DNA from 3 places in the Bradyrhizobium sp. AZCC 1588 genome. Region 3 is predicted to be linked to each of the others. Evidence: riboswitches for the same ligand, from Rfam matches in the RefSeq annotation. Region 3 holds a riboswitch; each other region holds the start of a gene.
What was found. A riboswitch is a leader RNA that binds a small molecule or an ion and turns the genes downstream of it on or off. The one in region 3 is predicted to bind cobalamin.
Positions count from the first base shown of each region.

Region 1: another riboswitch for cobalamin. It lies ahead of V1277_RS31625 (TonB-dependent receptor); the one in region 3 lies ahead of metE (5-methyltetrahydropteroyltriglutamate--homocysteine S-methyltransferase).
Region 2: another riboswitch for cobalamin. It lies ahead of V1277_RS31710 (DUF1636 domain-containing protein); the one in region 3 lies ahead of metE (5-methyltetrahydropteroyltriglutamate--homocysteine S-methyltransferase).

Region 1 covers NZ_JAZHSC010000001.1:6,775,246-6,783,220, forward strand. The annotation lists partial or broken gene V1277_RS31600 (hypothetical protein) at 95-528, opposite strand; gene V1277_RS31605 (hypothetical protein) at 593-1,081, opposite strand; gene V1277_RS31610 (hypothetical protein) at 1,220-1,381, opposite strand; gene V1277_RS31615 (VOC family protein) at 1,627-1,995, opposite strand; gene V1277_RS31620 (hypothetical protein) at 3,150-3,551, opposite strand; gene V1277_RS31625 (TonB-dependent receptor) at 3,565-5,928, opposite strand; cobalamin riboswitch at 6,044-6,244, opposite strand; gene V1277_RS31630 (histidine phosphatase family protein) at 6,375-6,947, shown strand; gene cobT (nicotinate-nucleotide--dimethylbenzimidazole phosphoribosyltransferase) at 6,955-7,975, opposite strand, start outside.
Region 2 covers NZ_JAZHSC010000001.1:6,792,075-6,800,049, forward strand. The annotation lists gene cobG (precorrin-3B synthase) at 1-1,148, opposite strand, end outside; gene cobN (cobaltochelatase subunit CobN) at 1,145-4,390, opposite strand; gene cobW (cobalamin biosynthesis protein CobW) at 4,390-5,439, opposite strand; gene V1277_RS31710 (DUF1636 domain-containing protein) at 5,436-5,810, opposite strand; cobalamin riboswitch at 5,905-6,121, opposite strand; gene cobO (cob(I)yrinic acid a,c-diamide adenosyltransferase) at 6,165-6,818, shown strand; gene V1277_RS31720 (cobyric acid synthase) at 6,830-7,975, shown strand, end outside.
Region 3 covers NZ_JAZHSC010000001.1:2,143,367-2,151,341, reverse strand. The annotation lists gene ftsH (ATP-dependent zinc metalloprotease FtsH) at 1-33, shown strand, start outside; gene V1277_RS10045 (hypothetical protein) at 164-349, shown strand; gene V1277_RS10040 (hypothetical protein) at 445-645, opposite strand; gene metE (5-methyltetrahydropteroyltriglutamate--homocysteine S-methyltransferase) at 810-3,185, opposite strand; cobalamin riboswitch at 3,299-3,512, opposite strand; cobalamin riboswitch at 3,646-3,863, shown strand; gene V1277_RS10030 (ribonucleoside-diphosphate reductase subunit alpha) at 3,978-6,884, shown strand; gene V1277_RS10025 (ribonucleotide-diphosphate reductase subunit beta) at 6,910-7,975, shown strand, end outside.

The DNA of each region.
Region 1 (7,975 bases), 4.6 Mb from region 3:
GTGGCGGGCGCGGTAGAGAAGCTTGGCGAGCCGCCCAGGTTCCGCGCGGTTGCTGTGAGCGCATTTCTTCCCCGCACACAATCCGCGGGCGGTTTTACTGCGTCAGATATCTATATGCGACAATCAGAGCCACCATGCTCGCGAAAATCAGCAGTGCCGAGAGGGATTTTCGGATCATTGGCCTCGTCGAATGGCGGGCAGCCGATGGAGCGGGCTGAGGTTTAGGCCGTCTCTGGAAGCGCACGACTTTGCCCTCTGTCGTTGTGTGCGGGCCTTTGGTTCCGGCGCCGCGCCCACGCCTCCCATCTCGCTGTAATAAGCGCTGTAGACCTCGCGAACGGCCAGGGCCGTGGACTCGGCCTCGCTCATCGTCTCGAGTCGGGTTCGATAGTTAGTCAGAAAGCCCTGTGCGTTTGACGGAAGGTCATCGAAACCACCGAGCTTGGCCATCATGAGCCAAGTGGCAAAATCCGCCTCGGCTTTCGTGCGAGCTTTCTTAACGATACTGGCGTTGGAGTTAGAGGACATGGTGGTCCGATTGGTTCGCCCGCCCAAACTCGCCGGCTTTCTTGGCTATCTTTGGACGGTTCGCTTAGGTATCTCGGTTGACCTCGCGCTGGCTTGGCGCGCCAGGATTTGCCCTGGCGCCGAAGCCGCCAAGCGCGCTGGACCAAATTAAGGGCTTGCCGGCCGGCATCGTTAATCCGACTAACGGCACGAACCGGACTCGCCCACGCTTTCGCCAAGGTCCGCTGTTGAGGGCAGACCGGAAGAACTGAGAGCCGTCAACGAGCGCCTCAAGGAGTTCGACAATGGCACCAAGCGGACGTGCAGAAGCCGTACTGCGATGTCCGTTATCGGGGATGAACGGACCTAGCTCGGACGCGAAGCTGATGTAGGTTAGCAATCCGCCGACACCATTAAATTGAATTTTAGATTTCGGTGCCCCGGCGCCGTGCACGAAGTTAAGGTCGGGGACCAGGCCACGAACGTGCTTGCCATCTACGTCGTGGAATAGCTGCCCGTCGAGCAGCCGACCCAGTTCGAGCTGGTTATCAACCTTAAGACTTAAGAATGCCAAGGCACTTGGCCTCGTCATCCCGCCGTCGCTGCTTGCCCACGCCGATGAGGTGATCGAATGAGATGGCGAGTCGGCTTTTCGCACCTGAACAGGAAATTCCCAGGCTGCTTTCGGATCATGCTTTAAGACAAAACCGGATCACCGCTGTTCTTGAAGAATCGGTGCACCGAGTTCATCGAAACGAAAGAGCTGAAACACCCGCTGGCCATTAAAGTCGAGCACTCTCAAATCATCGGTCTCGTGCAGATCGCTCTCGACTGCTTGAAAATGCCCGCCGTAGCGCTCCCTAGCGAGCGACACTGGAACCTCAAATGCGACGAACTTGCCAATTCCTTTGTGCTTCCGCTTATCGAGGAGCTTCGGATCGTGTAAGTGATAACGATTCCGGGGTCGACATGATCTTGTACTCTTGGACGGTCCCGGCATGCTCGGTCGCATCGAGGTAAGTGAAACGGATTAGCCGAGGAGCCTCTTTCATCCACAATTCGACAGCATTTTCTGGAGTATCGCCTCGACCGAGTGTGGCGAAATCCTGCTTCGAGCTGCTATTGGCCGGAAGCCGGGAGCAAAGGCCGAGCGAAACTGAGTTCGTGGCCATCGGGGTCAATTAGGTGGAAGAAGCGCTCACCCCATTCGGCATCCTTGGGCACGGTAGCTGGCTGGTATCCCGCTGCGAGTGCACGGTCGTAAAGTGCGTCAACATCGGCAACGTAGAAGATGACCCGCCCCCACCAGGACCAGCGCCGCTCGTTAGGCTGGGTGATGAGGTTGAGATAGCTCGTTCCCGCTCGAAAGCTGGTGAATGACGAATCTTCGCCGCCGTGCAGGACCTCAAACCCCAGCGTGCAGTAGAATCGGACGGCTCGTGCCATTTCGTGGGTGCCGAGTGTAACCGCGCTGATCCCCTCGATCATGGACAGAACTCTCCCGTTTCATTTCCCCGCGCCGTTGCCACAGGCCCCAGACCGGCAGCTGGCGGCGGACGCTCGCCGCATCGGGCGGGAGCTTCCGGTTTCGCAACTTCCGCGGGGCGCTTACCTTCCTTCCAAATATCTGCGAATTAACTCGCGTTTGCGATCCCTCAGGCGCATACTCAGGCAATCACCGCTCCGCCTCCTAGGCATTACCGGTGACAGAGAGTGTTGCGCTCCCGCCTGTTCGAGGGAAGCATCATGCCCCAATCTCAACGCCTCTCGTCCGTCATTCCATTCGCTGCAATTGAGCGCCCCGCCTGTCCGAAGTGCAAGGCCCAGATGATGCTCGTTAGCATCGAGCCAGCACGCGCCCGGGGCGTCGACTTGCAAACGTTTGAATGCGCTGTCTGCAATCAGGTACTTACGAGCTTTGCCGCGTTCGAAGACCCCATGAAGTCCAAGGGCCTTGGACGCTGGCTTCAAGGCGATTTGCACTCACCGAAATAAGGCTCGCCGGCATGAACCGGCGGATAAGCTCGCGCCCTCGTTGTCAGATATCCTCGGTTTCAGCCTCCGGCTGGCTGCGGTAGGCGTCTCGGAGCCACAGGCGATTGAGGGGAGCGTCCGCGCTAAACGCGCGGGAGCCGCCGGGCTTCCCCAGCGGCTCAAGCGTTGCGTAGCGATGTGTTGCGACGCGCAGCGTCGCGTGGCGGAACGTTGCAATGCGCCGAGGCGCACCGCGTTGCCTACCGTGATGTCGATAAGTCCTACGCGTCTCATCGACCACCCCAACATGGTGCAGTCGCGAGGCGACTTCAAGACAGTGCTGCTGCCATAAAACCTGCGCTCTCTTTATGATTGTGCCTAAGAAGGCCGCAACTGCCGTAACGAGATGTAACAAAACGAGATGTAACAAAATCATGCAATATAATAGACACGCGCGTCGGTTTTGATTGCGATGCCTGCCTCGTCCGAGCCGGTCATCCTCATCAGCGCCGACCTATTCGAGGGGTGAAGAGCTTTCGCGGGCATTGAGTACGCAACTATCCTCGAACGAAGGAGAACACCCGTTTGTCGCAGTCGCCTAATCGACAACAGAAAAATCGAAATCTTCAAAGCCGTTCGGCACGCTCCATTGATCATAATCCGCGAGCTCAACGACTGACGCGCGCGAGATATCCAGGCCGGGCCCGCCTGCATGACCCCCTCGCCGCAGCGAGAGCAATGTCGGGAGATTTCACCGCGGCATTCGTCGCGTCCGACGCACGGATCGCCTGCCATTGCGACGACCCTGATACGACGTACACCGGCCCGTCGCTCCGCTGGATCAGGCGAACACGCGCGGCATCCTCGATCCCGCTGGCCCTGACGGCATCTGACGGACTGATGGTCACACGCGTGCTGTCCACGGGTGCAAGGCCGGCAAAGCGTTCCGCTTCCGACAGGGACGGAAACGGAACGAAATACATGACGATGCCGGTCGCAAACCACATCGCGAACAGGAGACAGAACGCGACACCGAGCCATCGGTGCAACAGGACTATTCCGCCCATCATGCGGGTTACGCCCCTACCACTTGAACGCAGCGGAGATCTCATAAGTGCGCGGGGCCCCCAACAGGATCTGATCGGGATAGAACGGATCGCCCCAGATCGCGTAACGCTTGTCGGTGACGTTTCGCACCCGGAATGTCAGCCGCGTCTGGTCGACGGCGTTGAACACCGATTTCGGTATGTCGACGAAGGCATAGAGGTCCGCGACGGTATAGGCGTTCATGGTCACTGTGTTGGCATCGGTATTATAGCGATCGCCGACGTGACGGCCGACGACGCCAAGCTCAATCAGCCAGGGCGTGAAGGATCGGTACGCTGCGCCGGCGTTCGCGACGACGCGCGGCACGTTCGGCGGTGTATTGCCGGAGAACGAGCCGCCGGCAAAGTTGTAGTCGGCATACCGCGCATCGACATAGGCGACGTTGCCCCAGACCCGCAATGCCTCCGTGACGCGCACGGCAGCCGCGAGTTCGACGCCCTTCGATTCCTGCCGGCCTGCAACGTTGAGCTGCATGCCGCCGGCGGCCGCATAGACGTTCTTCCGCTCGATGTCGAACGCCGAGAACGACCACTCCGCCCTGCTATTCCAGAACAGATGCTTCACGCCGGTCTCGTAGGTCTGCGACGTCGTCAGGTCGAGCGGCTGGCGCGGCCCTAGCAGGAAGATGTTGTTGGCTGAGACGTCGGCGCCGGTCGCGTACTGGCTGAAGAAGGTCAGCCCCGGGACCGCCTCCCAGGTGTAACCGATGCGCCCCGTCACCGGCGTCCAGGACTTGGAGAAGGGAAAGCCCGCCTTCACCACGCCATTCACATCGGTCGAGTTACGATCGAGCCCGATATGCTCCATGCGCAGGCCACCGACCAGCGCGAATGTCCGCGTGATCTTCAGGCGATCCTCGAACGACAGCGATTCATTGTCAATCCGCGCCGCCTGTTGCTGCGTCGTCAGCAGGCCGTAGTACCCGCGGGCAGGATCGACCAGCGTGACCTGATCGTGCGGGAAATTGGCGGCCCCCGGTCGGACGAAATCAAGGCCGCTTGCGGCAACTGTTGTCACCAGGCGGTTGTCCATGCCGGCGATGTTCGTATCCCAGGTCAGGTCGGTGAAGTTGCCGGCGAGCTTCTGGCTGTGCGCCACGTAGAAGCGTTCCCGGTCGACCAGGTTCACATTGGCATTGAACGCCTCGACCTCGTTGTTGAACCACTCCCGCTCTGCGCCATAGCCGTAGGCCTGGCTCCTCAGCGTCAGGCCGGGCGCGAGCTTGAGCTCGAAGCCGCCGCGCAGCCACACCTCCCTCGCGACATTGCGATTGTCGAGGACGTTGTAGTTGGTGTTGAAGGTGCGATCGTCGATCGTAACCGGGCCGAGGTTCGATCCATTGTAGTTCGAGACGTAGCTTCCCGAGACGATGCCGGTCGTGACATGCGATCCGCTGAAGGCGACCGGGACCAGCGGTACGCCCCAATAGGCCTTGCCGCGATCCTCCCGGTATTCGATCGCGCCCCAGACCTTGAGATTGTCGGAGATGCGGTAGTTGAGCTGACCCGAGATATCCAGCGTCTTGGTGTTGGTATCATCGGCAAAGCCGTTGAGCGAGGAGCGGCTGATGTCGAACCGGTAGTCGAGCCCCTGAACGTTGGTGCTACCGCCGGAGCCATAATAGCTGCGGAACGAGTTCAGCGAGTCATAGGAGAATTGGGCCTCGTTCCGGATCGGCCCGGTGTGTGGCTGCTTGGTGACGAAATTGATCGCGCCGCCGCTGGCCCCCTCGCCCGACAGCAGCGAAGCCGGACCTTTGAGAAACTCCACGGCCTCGAGATTGGCCGTGTCCATGATACGCGACGTCATGTTCTGGGGGCCGATTTTGATGCCGTTGTAGAGCACGTTGATCTGGCTGTTGGTAAAGCCGCGCATCGAGAAGGCCGATGGCTCGGCCGGATTGTCGCCGGACGTCACGCCGACCGCGCCTTGCGCCACTTCCGACACGGTCCGATAGCCCTGCTCGCGGATCGTCTCGGCCGAGATCACCTCCACGGTCGCAGGCACTTCACGCACAGCTAGGCCGAGGCGCGACGCGCTTGCGGCGATGGCGTTCGTGTTGAGCGGTGTCTGCGTCGTATCCCCGGTCGGCTTCGGTGCGGTCGCTGGCGAAGCAGCTCTATTTGCCGCCGCGCGGCGCGCGCCCTGCTCGTCGCGGCCGGACGGCTTGGCCTGCTTGCGCTTCTGGTCGGTGGGCGGAGAAATTTCGACCGGTGGCAATGGCTCGCGGGAGCCCGCCTGTTGCGCGCAGACCGCGGAGATGTCGAAGGCAGCAAAAGAAGAGAGAACGCCGGACGCGAGCAGGAACTTGCGCGGCCGCGCGGCACGGAGACAGGACATGGCTGAGACCTCGGTATGACGTCAGTGGCACGTCACAGCGAACCAGGTCTCAACCTTCGGCCTGTGAGGCCTCAGCTGAAGCCGAATGTCTGTACTCCCCGACCGACATTTTCGCGTGTGACCACGGCTGACGGCAGGTCTCCTGGCTTGCGGGTCGTTACCTTGCGTCGCCTTCCCGGGACCGAGATGCCCAGTGGCGCGTGACGCAAGATTCTCCGCTCACAGTTGCGGGGGCAGCTACGGCATTGAGGAAACCTCCTCGCACCGCATTCCCTTTTCATCCCCGTAAGGGGAAACCGTCGGAACCATCTAGGATTAAGTCGAACGCAGAGTCAATGTGCAGTCGCCGGTGCGACGTTCGTATGGAGCGACGGCCTGCATTGACAACGGCTCAGCCAAAAGTGCTATCGCAGGCATCGCAGTTCAGACATCCCTGGAGACGTTGAATGGAAGGTGAATCCTTCCTCTGGCTGGTCCGGCATGCCGTCGTCGACGGCATCGCAGGGACGATTCACGCTTCGGACGCTCCGGCCGATCTCAGCGACCGGACGCAACTGGACGCGCTGCGACAACATCTCCCGAAGGGCGCTGCGAGCCACGCAAGCCCGTCGCGGCGCACCGTCGATACGGCCCGCGCGCTGGGGCTTGATCCGATCCTGGTGAGCGAACTCCGGGAGCAGGATTTTGGCGACTGGACCGGAAAACGCCATGACGACCTCGCGGCCGCCGGCGGCGAAGGCTACGCAAGATTCTGGAGTGACCCCGCACGTTCGCGGCCGCCGGGCGGCGAGAGCTTTAAAGACCAGATCGTCAGGGTTCAGCGGGGCCTCGGCCAGCTCGCGGCGGGTTCGGCAACCCTTGTCGTCCATTCCGGCACCATCCGCGCCGCGCTGTGCATCGCGCTCGACCTCACGCCAGAGTCCGCCTTGCGCTTCGTGATCGACCCATTGTCCCTCACCCGCATCGACCGACTGTCGATGGGGTGGCGGGTGGTGTCGGTCAATCAGCGCGTTGGCTAAACCGCCGTCATCCGGCTGGACGATCCGGCACATTGGCCTGCGCAAAAGTCGCCATGCCGTTGTGCAGGGCGCATGCAAGCCGCACCAGCGGCAATGCGATCGCGGCACCCGATCCCTCGCCGAGCCTGAGATCCAGACTGACCAGCGGATGTACATTAAGGGCCCCAAGAACCAAGCGGTGTCCCTGCTCCGCCGATTGATGCGAGGGCAGAAGAAAGGGCTGACACGACCGATTGAGACGCACCGCCGTCAAGGCCGCCACCGAGACGATGAAGCCGTCGATCAGGACTGGAATGCGACGCTGCGCGGCCGCGATGATTGCACCGCAAATGGCCGCGATCTCGAGACTGCCGACCGCACACAGGATTCTTTCGGCAGAGGCACCCGTGAGACCATGCCGCGCCAACGCGGCATCGATCAAACGCGCCTTGCGGACCCGGCCGGCGGCATCGACACCTGTGCCACTGCCGGCAACCTCCTCCGCGCTCACGCCGAGCAAGGCCGAGGCGATCGCCGCCGATGTCGTGGTATTGCCTATACCCATCTCGCCGAAGATGAGAAGATCTGGCTGCCCGGCCTCCGCGCGCAACACGGCCCGCCTCCCGCATTCGAACGCAAAGGCCAACTCCGCCGGCTCAAGCGCCGCCTCCACGCTGAAATCGCGGCTGCCGCAGCGCGGCTTGTCGGTGACAATGCCCGCCAGCGGCGATTCCGCCAGCGTGCCGGCGTCGACGACCTCGAGACTCGAACCCAATTCGCGCGCCAGAACCGAGATCGCGGCGCCGCCCGCGGCGAAGTTCGCCATCATCGCGATGGTCACCTCCTGTGGATAGGCCGACACGCCCTGCGCCACGATCCCGTGATCACCGGCAAAAATGACGATCCGCACGCCCCCCGCCCGCGGGCGCTCCGTCTGCTGCAAGCCGGCAAGTTCGATCGCAATGTGCTCGAGCCGGCCGAGCGCGCCGATCGGTTTTGTCAGCTGCGCCTGGCGGGCCAACGCCGCCTCGCGATGCACGGCCGAGACG
Region 2 (7,975 bases), 4.6 Mb from region 3:
AAGACGCAGAGACTTTCGACGATTCTTGCGCCACTCAGGCCAGACCTGACAGGCGTGTCCCGCGTCGAGCCGTCACGGACAAGATCAAATCCTTCGCTGGTCGCAACCAGCGTGATCGACGCCGGGCCGGAATGGGCGCAGCCTTTCGCGCAACCGGAGACGTGAAGCCGGGCGTCGGCGGCGATGTGCGGGGCGAGTTCCGTCGCCAGCACGCGCGTATCGGCATGCGCCTCGCGACAGCGCGGAGCACCACTGCAAGCGACCACACGAAGCGCCGGGTCATCGGCTTGCGTGATGAGGTCGTCGCGGCGAGGCATCTCACGCAAACCCTCGACCAGCATCATCCGCCACGGCGTCATGCGAAGCGCCTGCCCGTAACCGGCGAGATGACGAAGCGCCGAATGAGTTAATTGTCCGAACGTCGCGCCGACCAGTGCACCCTGCGGATAAAGGTCGGGCAGCGGTGCGACGGTCACTGATGTGGGTCTGGCATGGCCGCGTAGCGCCTCGGGCAGCCGCGCGCCGGCACGAAGATGGGCCGCCATCCGCCCTCGCCCGCCCTTTGCTCCGCCCGACGTCACGAACCATTCGGCCAGCGCAAGCGTGACACTGACCACTTCCGTCCGTGTAACGGAGCGACCGAGTTCTGCACCGTCGGCGCGCACGATGAGTCCGCCCGCGGGATCGCGCTCGATGCGCACATCAGCCGACGCGGTGGTGAGCGCACGCTCCTTCCCGTCATCAACCGCAAAGCCAAACTTGGTTGGAAGATCGAGTGCGCTGTTGGCAAGCGCTCGCTCGAGTTCGATGACAAGCGAAGATGAATCATCGCCGGCGCTCCAGAACGGCGTCACCAAAATGTTGCGCCGCGATTCGGTCTCCGTATTTGAATCGAGCAGTTCCAAGCGCGCGAGCCAGTCGAGCAGAGGCAGATGACAGTCATGGCTCACACCACGGACCTGGAGATTGGCGCGGCTGGTGAGATCGATCAGGCCGTTGCCGTAACGTTCGGCCAGATCAGCAAGGCCGGCCGCCTGCCTTGCATCGAGCCGCCCGCCAAAGGGCCGCACGCGAACCACCAGCCCATCGCCTGACAGCATCGGCCGCAAGGCGCCAGGGCACCACCCCTTGATCGCAACCGCGTTCATGACGCCTCGCGCAGCGCGGCCGCGATCGAATTGCGGCGCGTCTTCCACAGCGACGCCTCATGCAGACGGGTGAAGCAGGTCTCCATCGCGGCGAGCGCTGCCGAATTCTCGCGCGACATGAAGGCGCGGACATCGTCGTTGCCCAGCGTCGCGTCGTAGTAGAGGTCGAACAGATGCGGCGGCACGGCATCGGCAAGATGTGCAAAGGCGGCCATATGCTCGAGCGTCGCCGTGATCTCGGCCGCGCCACGAAAGCCGTGGCGCATCATGCCCGCGATCCAGTCCGGATTGGCGGCCCGCGCGCGCACCACGCGCGATACCTCCTCGGTCAATTTGCGGGCCCCCGGCTGATCGGGACGCGTGGCATCGAGATGATAGAGCTTCACCGCCGTGCCGAGCCGCGCCGCGGCCGCCGCAACGCCCGCCTCATGCGCCGCATAATCAGCGGCGAGCAGCAGGTCTGTCTCCGGCAGATCCTGCGTATGGACAAAGGCATCGGCGGCAGAGAGCCGTGCCTCGATACCCGCGCGGTCGGGCTGCATCGCGCCATCGGACGAGAAGGCCCAGGACGATGCCGACAGCCAGGCCTCGCCGGCCGCATCGCGCGATTCCTGCGTGAAGACGTCAGGTATTGACGACAAGCCGACGCCATACTGCCCGGGAGGCGGTCCGAACACGCGTGACGCGCGATGACGATATGGATTTTCCTCGCCCTCGTCCTCGCGCCCGGAGAGCGCCTCGGCCGCGGCCTCGAACAATTGCGCCAGACCGGCAAAGACGTCGCGGAACAGGCCGGATACGCGCAGCGTGACGTCGGTACGGGGACGGCCGAGCTCGGCTGGCGCGATGATGTCGTAACCCGTCACGCGGCCCGATCCGTGATCCCAGCGCGGCGCGACGCCCGCCAGATGCAGGGCCATCGCAAAATCCTCGCCCGCGGTACGCATGGTCGAGGAGCCCCAGAGATCGACGACGAGCCCCTTCGGCCAGTCGCCGTGATCCTGCAAGTGACGGCGCAGCAATTCCTCGGCGAGCTTGATGCCTTGCGAATGCGCCGACGGCGTGGGTACGGCGCGGGGGTCGACGGCAAACAGATTGCGGCCCGTGGGCAACACGTCCTGGCGCCCGCGATATGGCGAGCCCGCCGGCCCCGGCGCAACGCGCCTTCCGGCAAGTGCCCCGAGCAGCGCCGCCTTCTCCGCCTCGCCGCAAGCGCCGCGGCCGAACACATGCAGGCCGTCACCGTACTGGCTTTCCTTGAGATCGCAGACGAAGCGATCGATCAAAGGAATGGCTTCGGCTGGTCCATCCGAAGCGCCAAGGCCCAGATCATCTTCCACCCCGGCGGCACGCGCTTCATCGCGGATGGCCGCAATCAGGCGCTGACGCCGCGCGGGATCAAGGCCGTCGGCCGTCGAGTATTCATCAAGGAGCTGCTCCAGCCGACGCAGGCCGTCCGGCAGTTCGGCCTTCGCCAAAGGCGGCGGCAGATGGCCGATTGTGACCGCGCCGATCCGCCGCTTGGCCTGTGCCGCCTCGCCGGGATCGTTGACGATGAACGGATAGATCACCGGCAGGTCGCCAATCAGCGCTTCCGGCCAGCATGCGGGCGACAGCGCAACGGACTTGCCTGGCAGCCATTCGAGCGTGCCATGCACGCCCATGTGGATGACGGCGTCGATGCCTTGCTGTCTAAGCCACCGATAGAACGCAACATAGGCGTGGCGTGGCGTGCGCGAGAGATCATGATAGTCAGCATCGCGCTGACCGACCTCGCCACGCTCCGGCTGAACCGCGATGACGGCCTTGCCACAGCGGATCGCGGCGAAGCGAAACGCGCCGCCACGGCAGCTCGGATCCTCCTCCGGTGCGCCCCAGGCGCGCGCGAGGTCATCCTGCAACCGGCGTGACAGGCCTGACAGCGCCGTACGGTACTCGGCGACGCTCCAGGTCAACTGCTCCCGCAGCAAAACACCGCCAAGCGCCTCCGCCGCCTCGACATCGAAACCGGCTTCGCCGAGATCGGAGAGCAGCGCCTCGACGGAGGCGAGCGCGTCGAGCCCGACCGCATGAGCGATCTGATGCGGACGGCCCGGATAGTTCGAGAGCACGATCGCCAACCGCTTTTCGTTGGCCGGCTTGCTCGCGAGCCGATGCCAGGCCGCGACCCGCGCAGCGACGGCGCTCACGCGCTCGTCGTCGGCTCTGTGCGCGAGATGGGCGAACTGCAGATCGGGATCGCGCTCGCCCGGCGACTTGAAGCTCACGACACCGGCGAACAACCGGCCATCGACCTCCGGCAAGACTACATGCATCGCGAGGTCACCTGGCGGGAGGCCGCGAAGCGACTCCGCCCAATCCTCGCGCCGGGCCGTGGACAAGGCGACCTGGAACACCGGACACGCAGCAGCATCGAATGGTGTCGTGCCGTCGTCACCGATTGCTGAGAACGCGGTCGCGTTGACGATGGCCGCCGGAGGATGCTGCGCGAAATGCGCACGCAACCAATCCGCGACGCCCACCGCTTTCAGCGAGGTGACGAATGCACCGTATGCGTCAAAGCCCGTCTGCCGCAGCGCTGCGATCAGCGCGTCGACCGGACCTGTGTCGGCGGCCGTGAGATAGGAGCGATAGAACGTAACCAGCGCACGCGGCCGTCCATCTCCTGTCGGCTCTGCCACAACACCGCGAGCAGGGTCATAGAAACCGATCTCGGGAATATCGATCTCACCGACGACAGGTCCCGCATAAAGGCCCGACGCCAGCGCAAGCTGCGCGATCGCCGCTTGTGCGGCGACCGGACCGCCCTTGTCACAGAGAACCTTGAGCCGCCTCAGCGTTGAGACCGGCAGTGTGGAGAAAGCATCCAGCCGTTCATCGTCGCGACCGTCCGCCGGCAGCACCGCTAGAGCGATGTTGCGATCCTTGGCGAGCTGATGCAACGCCATGAGCCCATACGACCAGTAGGACTCCCCGCCAATCAGGCGCACGAGGATTCCCCGCGCCTGCGACAGCGTTCGCTCGACATAGGTGTCCACCGACAGCGGGTGACGCAGCTCCGCAAGATTGGCGAGCCTCAGCGACGGCGGGTCGGCCCGCCGCCCTCGCCGCCAGCCTGACGCGAAGGCTGCAAGATCGCTGTCCGAGAACGAGAGCACCACGAGATCGGCCGTGTCCTGGCCGATGTCTCTGGGCGTCGCGGTCTCCTCAAGGCCGCGGCTCTCGCGAAAAACGACGTGCATCAGATGCCTAGTCCCGCAATACCAAGTCCTGCTCTGATCGCGGCTTCATCGATGTCGCCGTGTTCACCGATCACAACCAGTTTCGATTGCCTCGCCCGCGTGCCCCATGGCTGGTCGAACTGATGCCGCACGCGCTCGCCGACCGATTGCAGCAGCAGCCGCATCGGCTTGCCTTCGATCGCGATATAGCCCTTGGCACGCAATACATTCTGCTCGCGCGCCAGCCGCTGGATCGCGACAACCAGCGCATCGATATCCGTCACTTCCGGAAGATCGACGACGATGGAGGCAAAATCATTGTGCTCGTGCTCGTCCTCGCCGTCATGATGCGAGGGGCGCGCGGCAAGATCGTCCTCGGCGGCCGCTTCGAGACCGAGGATCACGCGCGCATCGACGGCGCCATCTACGACCGTCAGCATCGGCACGCGACGCGGCATCTCGGCCTCGATCGCAGCCTTTGCCGCTTCGAGCCCGGCCGAGCCGGCAAGGTCTGCCTTGGTGAGCAGCACGATATCGGCGCAGGCGATCTGGTCCTCGAACACTTCCGACAGCGGCGTCTCGTGATCGAGACTGTCATCGGCCGCGCGCTGCGCTTCCACGGCGTCCGGATCCGGCGCAAAGCGACCGGCAGCTACGGCCTCCGCGTCAGCCAGCGCGATTACGCCGTCGACCGTGATCCGCGACCGGATCTTCGGCCAGTCGAACGCCTTCAGCAGCGGTTTTGGCAAGGCCAGTCCCGATGTCTCGATCAGGATGTGATCCGGCCTCACCTGGCGCGCGAGCAGCTGCTCGATGGCCGGAATGAAATCGTCGGCCACGGTGCAGCAGATGCAGCCATTGGCGAGTTCGACGATATTTTCCGCCGGACAATTGGCATCGGCGCAGGACTTCAGGATCTCGCCATCGACGCCTTCGCTGCCGAACTCGTTGACGAGCACTGCGAGCTTCTTGCCGTTGGCGTTGGTGATCAGATGCTGGATCAGCGTCGTCTTGCCCGATCCAAGAAAGCCGGTGACGACGGTGACGGGGACCTTGGCGAGGGAGTTCATTCGGCGGCCTCCGGCACGACGGCAATGGGCGGAATGCGAGCAAGCGATTGCTTGCGGAAAATTTCGGGGCGGCTGCGCCACGGCACGATGCCATCGGGCGCCGTCGCATAGGCCGATGCGCCGGCAATCACATCGCGTGCGTTGGCATCCGACAGGCGGCCATAGACATAGGACCATCGTCCCGGCGCGCTGAGCGCGACCGAACAGCCCTGGCTGCACGCGGACAGACATTCGACGGGAACCACGCTGACACCTTCGGGCACGCCGGCGTCGAGAATGGCGGCATGCAGGCGCTTGCCGGGCGCGGTCTCGCCCTCCGCCAGCGTCTGGCCGGCACGGCAGGTAATGCAGACGTGAAGTGTGACAGTCATCGCCCCTTCCAGGATAATTAGCGGGAGGCGATGAGGCGCGCGAACCCATCCGAAGGAAGGCTCGCTTCCCCGTCGCGGAACACCCCGTCCGCCGGTCCAAAACGTTGCGCTGGCAGGTCTCCCGGCTTGCGGAGCAGGATTTCTTCCTTCGATGCCCGCCTTCCCGACCCCGTTGGGGCAGTGGCTTCGGGCATCTCTCCGGTCACGGTCGCGGGGGCGGCTGCTTTTCGAACCCAAACCTCTCGATTTGAGCCCTATCGCATTCCCTCTTCGCCTGTCGTAGGACAGGAACCAACGCAGGCCTACCATTTGCTTTGGGCCGCGACTTGTCAAGCCGAAGGACCACGTCAGATGATGTCTGAACAAGATGCCGCCGAAGGCGAGCAAATTGTCGCCTCCGAGGCCTCGGCCGACGCCCGCCATACAACGAAAATGGCGAAGAAAAAGGCCGCCCGCGACAAGATCATGTCGACCAAGAGCGGCGAAAAGGGACTGATTATCGTCCACACCGGCGCGGGAAAGGGAAAGTCATCCTCCGCCTTCGGCATGATCGTGCGTTGTGTCGCACATGACTTCCCTTGCGCGGTCGTGCAGTTCATCAAGGGGGCTTGGGATACCGGCGAACGCCGCCTTCTCACCGGCCATTTCGGCGATCTCTGCCAATTTCATGCGATGGGCGAAGGCTTTACCTGGGAAACGCAGGACCGCGCCCGCGATATCGCCGCCGCGAAAGCCGGCTGGGACAAGGCGAAGCAACTGATTCTGGATCCGACCTTGCGCATGGTCGTGCTCGACGAGATCAACATCGCGCTCCGCTACGACTATCTGGAGATCGCCGAGGTCGTCGATTTCCTGAGGGCACACAAGCCGCCGATGACGCACGTCGTTCTCACCGGCCGTAACGCCAAGGACGAGTTGATCGAGATCGCCGATCTCGTCACCGAGATGACACTGGTGAAGCATCCCTTCCGCTCTGGCATCAAGGCGCAGCCGGGCGTCGAGTTCTGAAGACAATTTCGATGGCGCGCGCATTGATGATCCAGGGAGCAGGCTCGGACGTGGGCAAGTCGCTCATTGTCGCAGGACTCGCGCGCGCCGCGAGGCGCCGTGGTTTGCGCGTGCTCCCCTTCAAGCCGCAAAATATGTCGAACAATGCGGCGGTAACGGTCGACGGCGGCGAGATCGGCCGCGCGCAGGCCTTGCAGGCGTTGGCCGCTGGCGTCGAACCGCACACCGACATGAATCCTGTCCTGCTTAAGCCGGAAACTGATGTCGGCGCGCAGATCATCGTGCATGGCAAGCGCATCGCGACGGCGCGCGCGCGCGAATATGCTTCTTTGAAGCCGTCGCTCATGGGGGCGGTGCTCGAGAGTTTTGCGCGACTGAAGGATCGTGCCGATCTCGTGCTCGTCGAAGGCGCCGGCAGCCCGGCCGAGGTCAATCTGCGCAAAGCCGACATCGCCAATATGGGCTTTGCGCGAAAAGCCGCCGTCCCGGTGGTGCTAATCGGCGACATCGACCGCGGCGGCGTCATTGCTCAGCTCGTCGGTATCAAGACCGTGATCGATCCTGAAGACGCCGCAATGATCCAAGGCTTTGTGATCAACAAATTCCGCGGCGACCCCACGCTGTTTGGCGACGGTTATCGGCTGATCGAAGCCAGGACATCCTGGCGCGGCTTCGGGGTGCTGCCCTATTTCACCCGCGCGAGCGAGCTTCCGGCCGAGGATGCGTTGGGCCTCGGCGAAGCGCGCAAGCCCGGCCAATGCAAGATCGCGTTTCTTGCATTGTCGCGGATCGCCAATTTCGACGATCTCGATCCGCTGAAGCTCGAGCCCGGTATCGACCTCGTGATGGTCCGCCCCGGTGAGGCCATTCCCGGCGACGCCAGGCTCGTCATCATTCCCGGCTCGAAGTCGACGCGCGGCGATCTCGCCTTCCTGCGCGCGCAGGGCTGGGACATCGATCTGCTCGCGCATCACCGCCGCGGCGGTCACGTGCTCGGCGTCTGCGGCGGTTACCAGATGCTCGGGCACAGCGTGGCCGATCCCGAAGGGATCGAGGGACCGGCGGGAGAAACGGACGGGCTCGGGCTCCTAGATGTAACGACGGTGATGACCGGGGAGAAGACGCTCACCCGCGTCACCGCGCAGCACGCGGAAACG
Region 3 (7,975 bases):
GACCCGGGTCTGGAGCCGCAGCCCCAGGCGTAAGCGGATTACATCTGAACCAGAAACGCGGCGGAGACGCCGCGTTTTTTTTATGTCGCTGACCTCGTCGTTCTGCGAAGTGCTGACGGGGATGGATTTGAGCGATGACCATTGAGGATGGGGTGACCGTCGGATGAAAATCCCTGAATTGCGGCGCGCTCTTGCAGCGCTCGGCGTGCAGCGCCGAGCCGTGAGCATCGACGGCGTCGAGGCGACAGAAGAGCAATATCGCCTCAAACGGGATGGGGACACCTGGGCCGTCTACTATTACGAGCGAGGAAACAAGAACGAACTCCGGCAATTTGCTTACCGAAGATGATGCTTGCGAGCATTTTCTCAAGATCGTCCGGAACGACCCCACGACCAGAAGGTAGGCGTCCCGTTCACGAGCTGACCGGGATTGATTTCGAACCGTCATGGCGCCGCGGCTGGTGCCCCGAGGTGTACAGCCAGAATGTGTTCCGGCGTCTCCGTCACCTCGATGGTCTGCCCATCGCCGCCGACAAAGGTGAGCACGGTGCGCTCCCCGTCGCGCGACATGCTGCCGACGAGCGCAATATTGATGTGAATGGGTCGCCCCGTCTCGAATTTCGTGCATTGAATCCAGAAGCGCATTGCGGTCTCCTCATGTTGCTTGCAGCAATCAAAACGGGCCGTAGGGTGGGCAAAGCGAAGCGTGCCCACCATTCAAACCGACGATCTCGGAAAGATGGTGGGCACGGCGCAAAAGTGCGCCTTTGCCCACCCTACACAAGCTTACCCGTCGCCGACCGGTAACGTTACGCCATCGCCCGCAATTCGCGGGCGGCGGCGACCATATTGGCGAGCGCGGGTCGGACCTCCTCCCATTTGCGCGTTTTCAATCCGCAATCCGGATTGATCCAGATCTGGGTGTCGGAGAGCCGTTCTCGCGCCAGCTTCAGCAGGCCGGTCATCTCGCCGATCTCGGGGACGCGCGGCGAATGGATGTCGTAGACTCCGGGGCCGATTTCGTTCGGATAGCGGTAATCCCTGAACGCATCGAGCAGCTCCATCTTCGAGCGCGAGGTCTCGATCGAGATCACGTCGGCGTCCATCGCGCCGATCGCGCCGATAATGTCGTTGAACTCCGAGTAGCACATGTGGGTGTGGATCTGCGTTTCGTCGCGCACGCCGGACGAACAGAGGCGGAAGGCGTCGACGGCCCAATCGAGATAAACCTTCCATTCGGACTTGCGCAGCGGCAGACCCTCCCGCAGCGCTGCCTCGTCGATCTGGATCATGCCGGCGCCGGCAGCTTCGAGATCGGTAACCTCGTCGCGGATCGCGAGCGCGATCTGCCGGCAGGCTTCGCTGCGCGGAATGTCGTCGCGGACGAACGACCAGTTCAGAATGGTGACTGGGCCGGTGAGCATCGCCTTCATCGGCTTTGTCGTCAGCGACTGGGCGTATTGCCACCACTCGACCGTCATCGGCTTCGGGCGAGAGACGTCGCCGAACAGCACAGGCGGGCGAACGTAGCGCGATCCGTAGGATTGCACCCAGCCGTGCGTAGTGAAGGCAAAGCCCGCCAGCTGTTCGCCGAAATACTGCACCATGTCGTTGCGCTCGAATTCGCCATGCACAAGCACGTCCAGCCCGATATTTTCCTGCCAGCGCACGGTGCGGGCGGTCTGGTTCTGCAGGTAGAGCTTGTAGGCTTCATCCGTCAGGGCGCCCCTGGCGTGCGCGGAGCGGGCGTTCCTGACGTCGGCGGTTTGCGGGAACGAGCCGATGGTCGTGGTCGGGAACGCCGGCAGGTTGAAGCGCTCGCGCTGGACGGTGGCGCGTTCAGCGAAGATGCTGGCGCGGAAGCGCATCGGTTCATCGATGCTGGCAACGCGTGCCGCTACCTTCGCATCGTGAATGCGCGGCGACGCCTTGCGGGAGGTCGCCGCCTGATCCGATGCCTTCAGGCTGGCTTCGACTGCTCTGCGGTCATCGGCGAGTGCCGTTCCGAGCGTGGCCAGTTCTTCGAGCTTTTGTATCGAAAACGCCAGCCAGCTCTTGATTTCGGGATCGAGCCCGGTCTCCAGTGCCAGATCGATAGGGACATGCAGCAGCGAACAGGAGGGGGCGATCTGCACGCGATGCTTGCCAAGTTTGGCGATCACGGGCTCGAGCCGGTCGAGAAGCCGGCTCAAATCCGCGCGCCAGATGTTACGGCCATCGATGATTCCGAGCGACAGCACGCGGTCATCAGGGAAGCCGGCAAGCTCGTCGATCTGCTCCGGCGCGCGCACGAGGTCGAGATGCAGGCCGGCGACGGGCAGGGATAGCGCGGTGTCGCGGTTGGCGCCGAGCCCGCCAAAATAGGTCGTCAGCATGATCCTGAGCTGCGGTACGGCGCTCGCGATCTCCGCATAGGCATAATGCAGCGCCTGCTGGGCGACGATGTCGAGGTCGAGCACCAGACACGGCTCGTCGATCTGCACCCATTCCGCGCCCCGGTAGGCAAGTTCGCGGAGAACCTCGACGTAAACCGGCATCAAGCGATCAAGCAGGGACAGCGGATTGAAACCGGCATCCTTGCTCTTGGCGAGTTTGAGAAACGTGACGGGGCCGACCAGCACGGGGCGGGTTTGATAGCCCAGCGCCTTGGCTTCCTCGTATTCCTCGATCGGCTTGCGCGAGGCGAGAGTGAACTGCTGATCCTTCGCCAGTTCGGGCACCATGTAGTGGTAGTTGGTGTCGAACCATTTTGTCATCTCGAGCGCCGGCACGCCGTGCGTGGCGCCATGTCCGTGATGGGCATGGCCGCAGCTCGCCTCATGCGCCTTGCCTTGCGCGCCGCGGGCCATCGCGAAGTAAGTCGCAAGCGAGACCGGCCCGCCGTTCCAGCGATAGATCTCCGGGATTGCGCCTATCATCACTGATGTGTCGAGCACCTGGTCGTAGAACGAGAAATCGTTCGACGGGATCACGCTGACGCCGAGCTTTTTCTGGCGCGCCCAGTTGGCGGCGCGAAGGCCGACGCCGGTTTCGATCAGCGCCTTCTCGTCGGTTGCGCCCGACCAGAAACTCTCCAGCGCGAATTTCAGCTCGCGGCGCGGACCGATGCGCGGCGTGCCGAGGGAGGCAACGGAAAGTGAAGAAGTGGAGATGGTGGAAGAAGACGTAGCTTTGGAAGAAGACATGGCTTAACCCCAAAAGTTGGGGGCAAAGGCCGAAGTGACACGTCTGGATTTTTCGCGGACGGCAGAGCGCGCGCGGAAAATCGCAACCGCACCACCGGGACACCCCGCCCGAGGACGTGTATGTTGTCGAGGCAGGTCTCCTGGCTCGCGGGTCAATGCTGCTGTCCGGCCTTCCCGAAACCTTGCGAGGTCTCAGTGACTTTGTTGGACAGCGGCTCGCTGCTTACAGTTGCGGGGGCAGCTCCGGCTTTGGCTTTTCGGCCGCACCGGCTTCCCTCTTAGCTTCGGAAGAACGTCTCCCGAAGAACCACGACGGGTCCACTTATCGGCAACGCGGCAGGCACGTCAACTCGACGACATTCACCGGTGCGTTGTGATCGTTGTTCACAGCCATAGGGTTCCGTCGCCGAAATTCTTGCACATCGCCCGCTCGCCCCATTGACAGCCGCATCCGAATAACACGAGATATAGCCGTCACGGTCCGCCATGGCCCAACACATGGTGGCTAAGAGGGAAGCCGGTGATCGCGCGAAAGCGCGAAAATCCGGCGCTGCCCCCGCAACTGTAAGCAGTGAGTTGCTCCCGAATCTTACGTCACTGATGCGGCATCGCATTGGGAAGACACGGGAACAACGGCGACCTGCGAGCCAGGAGACCTGCCGCGACACCGAAGAAAACGTCCACGGGCGGGGTGTCCCGGCGGCGCTTGCAGATTCGTGCCCGCGTTTTCGCGTGGGCTAAAGCTGTAGCGTCTTCAGACATCCGGCCCCAACACCATCACGGGGTCTCTTGATGTCACTCTCTCTCGATCGCGAAGCCAACGCCGCTCCATTCATCCGACTGCGTCCCGAATCGCTTGCCGCCTCGGAAGCGCAGCCGCCGATGCAGGTGATTCGCCGCAACGGCACGGTTTCGAAATTCGACGCGAGCAAGATTTCGGTGGCGATGACCAAGGCGTTTCTCGCGGTCGAGGGACATGGCGCGGCGGCCTCCCGCCGCGTGCATGAAATCGTCGAGCAACTGACCGCCGAAGTCGTCGGCGCGCTGTCGCGCCGGATGAGCGAGGGCCGCACCTTTCATATCGAGGACGTGCAGGACCAGGTTGAACTTGCCCTGATGCGCAGCGAGCATCACAAGGTCGCGCGCGCCTATGTGCTCTATCGCGAGGAACGCACGCGCCAGCGTGCCGGACAGGACGTGGCCAAGGCCGCCCAGCCATCGGGGAAGCCCTCGTTACGTGTCACGCTGGCCAGCGGCGCGCAGGTCCCCCTCGACATCGCGCGGCTGACGCTGATCATCGAAGAAGCCTGCACTGGCCTCGAGGGCGTCGGCGCCACGGCGGTGCTCGCCGAGACGCAGCGCAATCTCTATGATGGCATCAGCGAGGACGAACTGGCGCTGGCGTCGGTGATGGCCGCGCGCACGCTGGTGGAGCAGGAGCCGAACTACGCCTATGTCAGCGCGCGGCTCTTGCTCGACAAGCTGCGCACCGAGGTGCTGTCTTTCGTGCATGATACGCCGACGAGCGCGTCGCAGGCCGAGATGGCCGAGCGCTACGGCGAGTACTTTCCGGCCTATATCAAGGCCGGCATCAACGCCGAACTGCTCGATCCCGATCTGGCACGCTTCGACCTGAAAAAGCTTGCTGCCGCGTTGAAGCCGGAACGCGACCTGGCGTTTCAGTTCCTGGGTCTGCAGACGCTGTACGATCGCTATTTCCTGCATGTGCACGGCAACCGGATCGAGCTGCCGCAGGCGTTCTTCATGCGCGTCGCGATGGGGCTGGCCGTCCGCGAGATCGACCGCGAGGCGCGCGCCATCGAGTTCTACGATCTCTTATCGTCGTTCGACTTCATGGCCTCGACGCCGACGCTGTTCAATTCCGGCACGCTGCGGCCGCAATTGTCGTCCTGCTTCCTCACCACCATCGCCGACGATCTCGACGGCATCTTCAAGTCGGTCAAGGACAATGCGCTGCTTGCAAAATATTCCGGCGGACTCGGCAACGACTGGACCCGCGTGCGTGGGCTCGGCGCGCACATCAAGGGCACCAATGGCGAAAGCCAGGGCGTGGTGCCGTTTCTAAAGGTGGCCAATGACACCGCGATCGCCGTCAACCAGGGCGGCAAGCGCAAGGGCGCAGTCTGCGCCTATCTCGAAACCTGGCATATCGACATCGAGGAATTTTTGGACCTGCGCAAGAACACCGGCGACGACCGCCGCCGCACCCATGACATGAACACCGCGAACTGGGTGCCGGACCTGTTCATGCAGCGCGTCGAGGCCGGCGGCGAATGGACGCTGTTCTCGCCGGACGAGACGCCCGACCTGCATGACCTCTACGGCAACGCATTCGCCGAGCGTTACGCGGCTTACGAAGCAAGGGCGGCGCGGGGCGAGATCCGCGTGTTCAAGCAGATCCGCGCCACGGATCTGTGGCGCAGGATGCTGACCATGCTGTTTGAGACCGGGCATCCCTGGATCACGTTCAAAGATCCCTGCAATCTGCGCTCGCCGCAGCGCCATGCCGGCGTGATTCATTCCTCGAACCTCTGCACGGAAATCACGCTCAATACCTCCGACGAGGAAACCGCCGTCTGCAATCTCGGCTCGATCAACCTGCTCCACCATGTGCGGGAAGGCCGGCTGGACCAGGCGCGGCTGCAACGCAGTGTGACGACGGCAATGCGCATGCTCGACAACGTCATCGACATCAATTTCTATACCATCCCCGAAGCGCGACGTTCGAACCTGCGGCACCGCCCGGTCGGTCTCGGGCTGATGGGATTTCAGGATGCGCTGCAGGCGATGCGGATTGCGATGGCTTCCGATGCGGCGGTGACGTTCGCCGATACCAGCATGGAGATGATTTCCTATTACGCCATTTCGGCCTCCGTCGATCTCGCCGCCGAGCGCGGGCGCTATCCGTCGTTCGATGGCTCACTGTGGAGCCGCGGTATTTTGCCGATCGATTCGATCGAACTGTTGGCCGAAGCCCGCGGTGGTCTCGCGATGGACCGCGGCATGACGCTCGACTGGGATAGCTTGCGCGAGCGGGTCAAATCGACCGGCATGCGCAATTCGAACGTGATGGCGATCGCGCCGACCGCGACGATTTCCAACATCTGCGGCGTCGCGCAGTCGATCGAGCCCGCCTACCAGAACCTTTACGTCAAATCCAACATGTCCGGCGACTTCACCGTGGTGAACGAGTTTCTGGTCCGCGACCTCAAGGCGCGCGGACTGTGGGACGAGGTGATGGTCAACGACCTCAAATATTTCGACGGCAGCTTGGGGGCCATCGATCGCATTCCCGACGACCTCAAGGCGCTCTATGCCACCGCGTTCGAGATCGACAGCGCCTGGCTGATCGAGGCGGCGTCGCGGCGGCAGAAATGGATCGACCAGTCGCAGTCGCTCAACCTCTATATCGCCAATCCTAGCGGCAAGAAGCTCGATGCGCTCTATCGGTTGGCGTGGGCGCGCGGGTTGAAGACGACCTATTACCTGCGCTCGCGCAGCGCGACGCATGTCGAAAAGTCCACGCTCCGGGGGACCGACGGCAAGCTCAACAGCGTCGCGTCCGCGGCGATGATGGCTCCAGCCCCAATCATCGTCGCGCCGGCCGCCACCGCGCCGGATTTAACCGGTGCGGTGGCGTGTTCGATCGACAATCCCGAATGCGAAGCCTGCCAGTAAGCAGCAAAAAACAAAGGAAGCCACAATGCTCGACTGGTCCGAACCATCCGCATCCCCGCGTCAGACGCCGCCGCCCCTCGTGGCGCAATCCGATGCCCAGGCCGAACAAACCGGCCTCGGCATGATAGATCGTCGCGGCGGACGCGTATCTGTCGACGACAAGCGGATGATCAACTGCCGCGCCGACGTCAATCAATTGCTGCCGCTGAAATACAAATGGGCCTGGGAGAAATATCTCGCCGGCTGCAATAATCACTGGATGCCGACCGAAGTTTCCATGCAGGCCGACATCGCGCTGTGGAAATCGCGCGACGGGCTGACGGAAGACGAGCGCCGCGCCATCAAGCGCAACCTCGGATTCTTCGCGGCCTCCGAAAGCCTGGTCGCCAACAATATCGTGCTGGCGATCTACCGCCATCTGACCAATCCGGAGTGCCGGCAATATCTGCTGCGGCAATCCTTCGAGGAGGCGGTTCATACGCACACCTTTCAATACATCGTCGAAAGCCTGGGGCTCGATGAGGGCGAGCTATTCAATATGTATCGCGAGGTGCCGTCGATTACCGACAAAGCAGCCTGGGCGCTGAAGCACACGCAGCATCTCGACGATCCCAATTTTAAGACCGGGACGCCGCAAGCCGATCAGGCATTCTTGCGCGATCTCGTCGCCTTCTACGTCATATTCGAAGGCATGTGGTTCTATACGGGCTTCGCGCAGATCCTCTCGCTCGGCCGCCGCAACAAGATGGTCGGCATCGCCGAGCAGTACCAGTACATCCTGCGCGATGAATCCATTCACCTGAATTTCGGCATCGATGTCATCAACCAGATCAAGATCGAAAACCCGCATCTATGGACCAAGGCGTTCCAGGACGAAGTCCGCGCCATGGTGCGCGAGGCGGCCGAACTGGAAGCGGCCTACGGGCGAGACACCATGCCGCGCGGGTTTCTCGGGCTGAATACGGCGTTGTGCGAGAGCTACATGCACTTCATCGCCAACCGCCGCTGCGCGCAGCTCGGGCTGCAGCGGGTGTTCGACGAGACCGAGAATCCGTTCCCCTGGATGTCGGAAGCGATGGACCTGAAGAAGG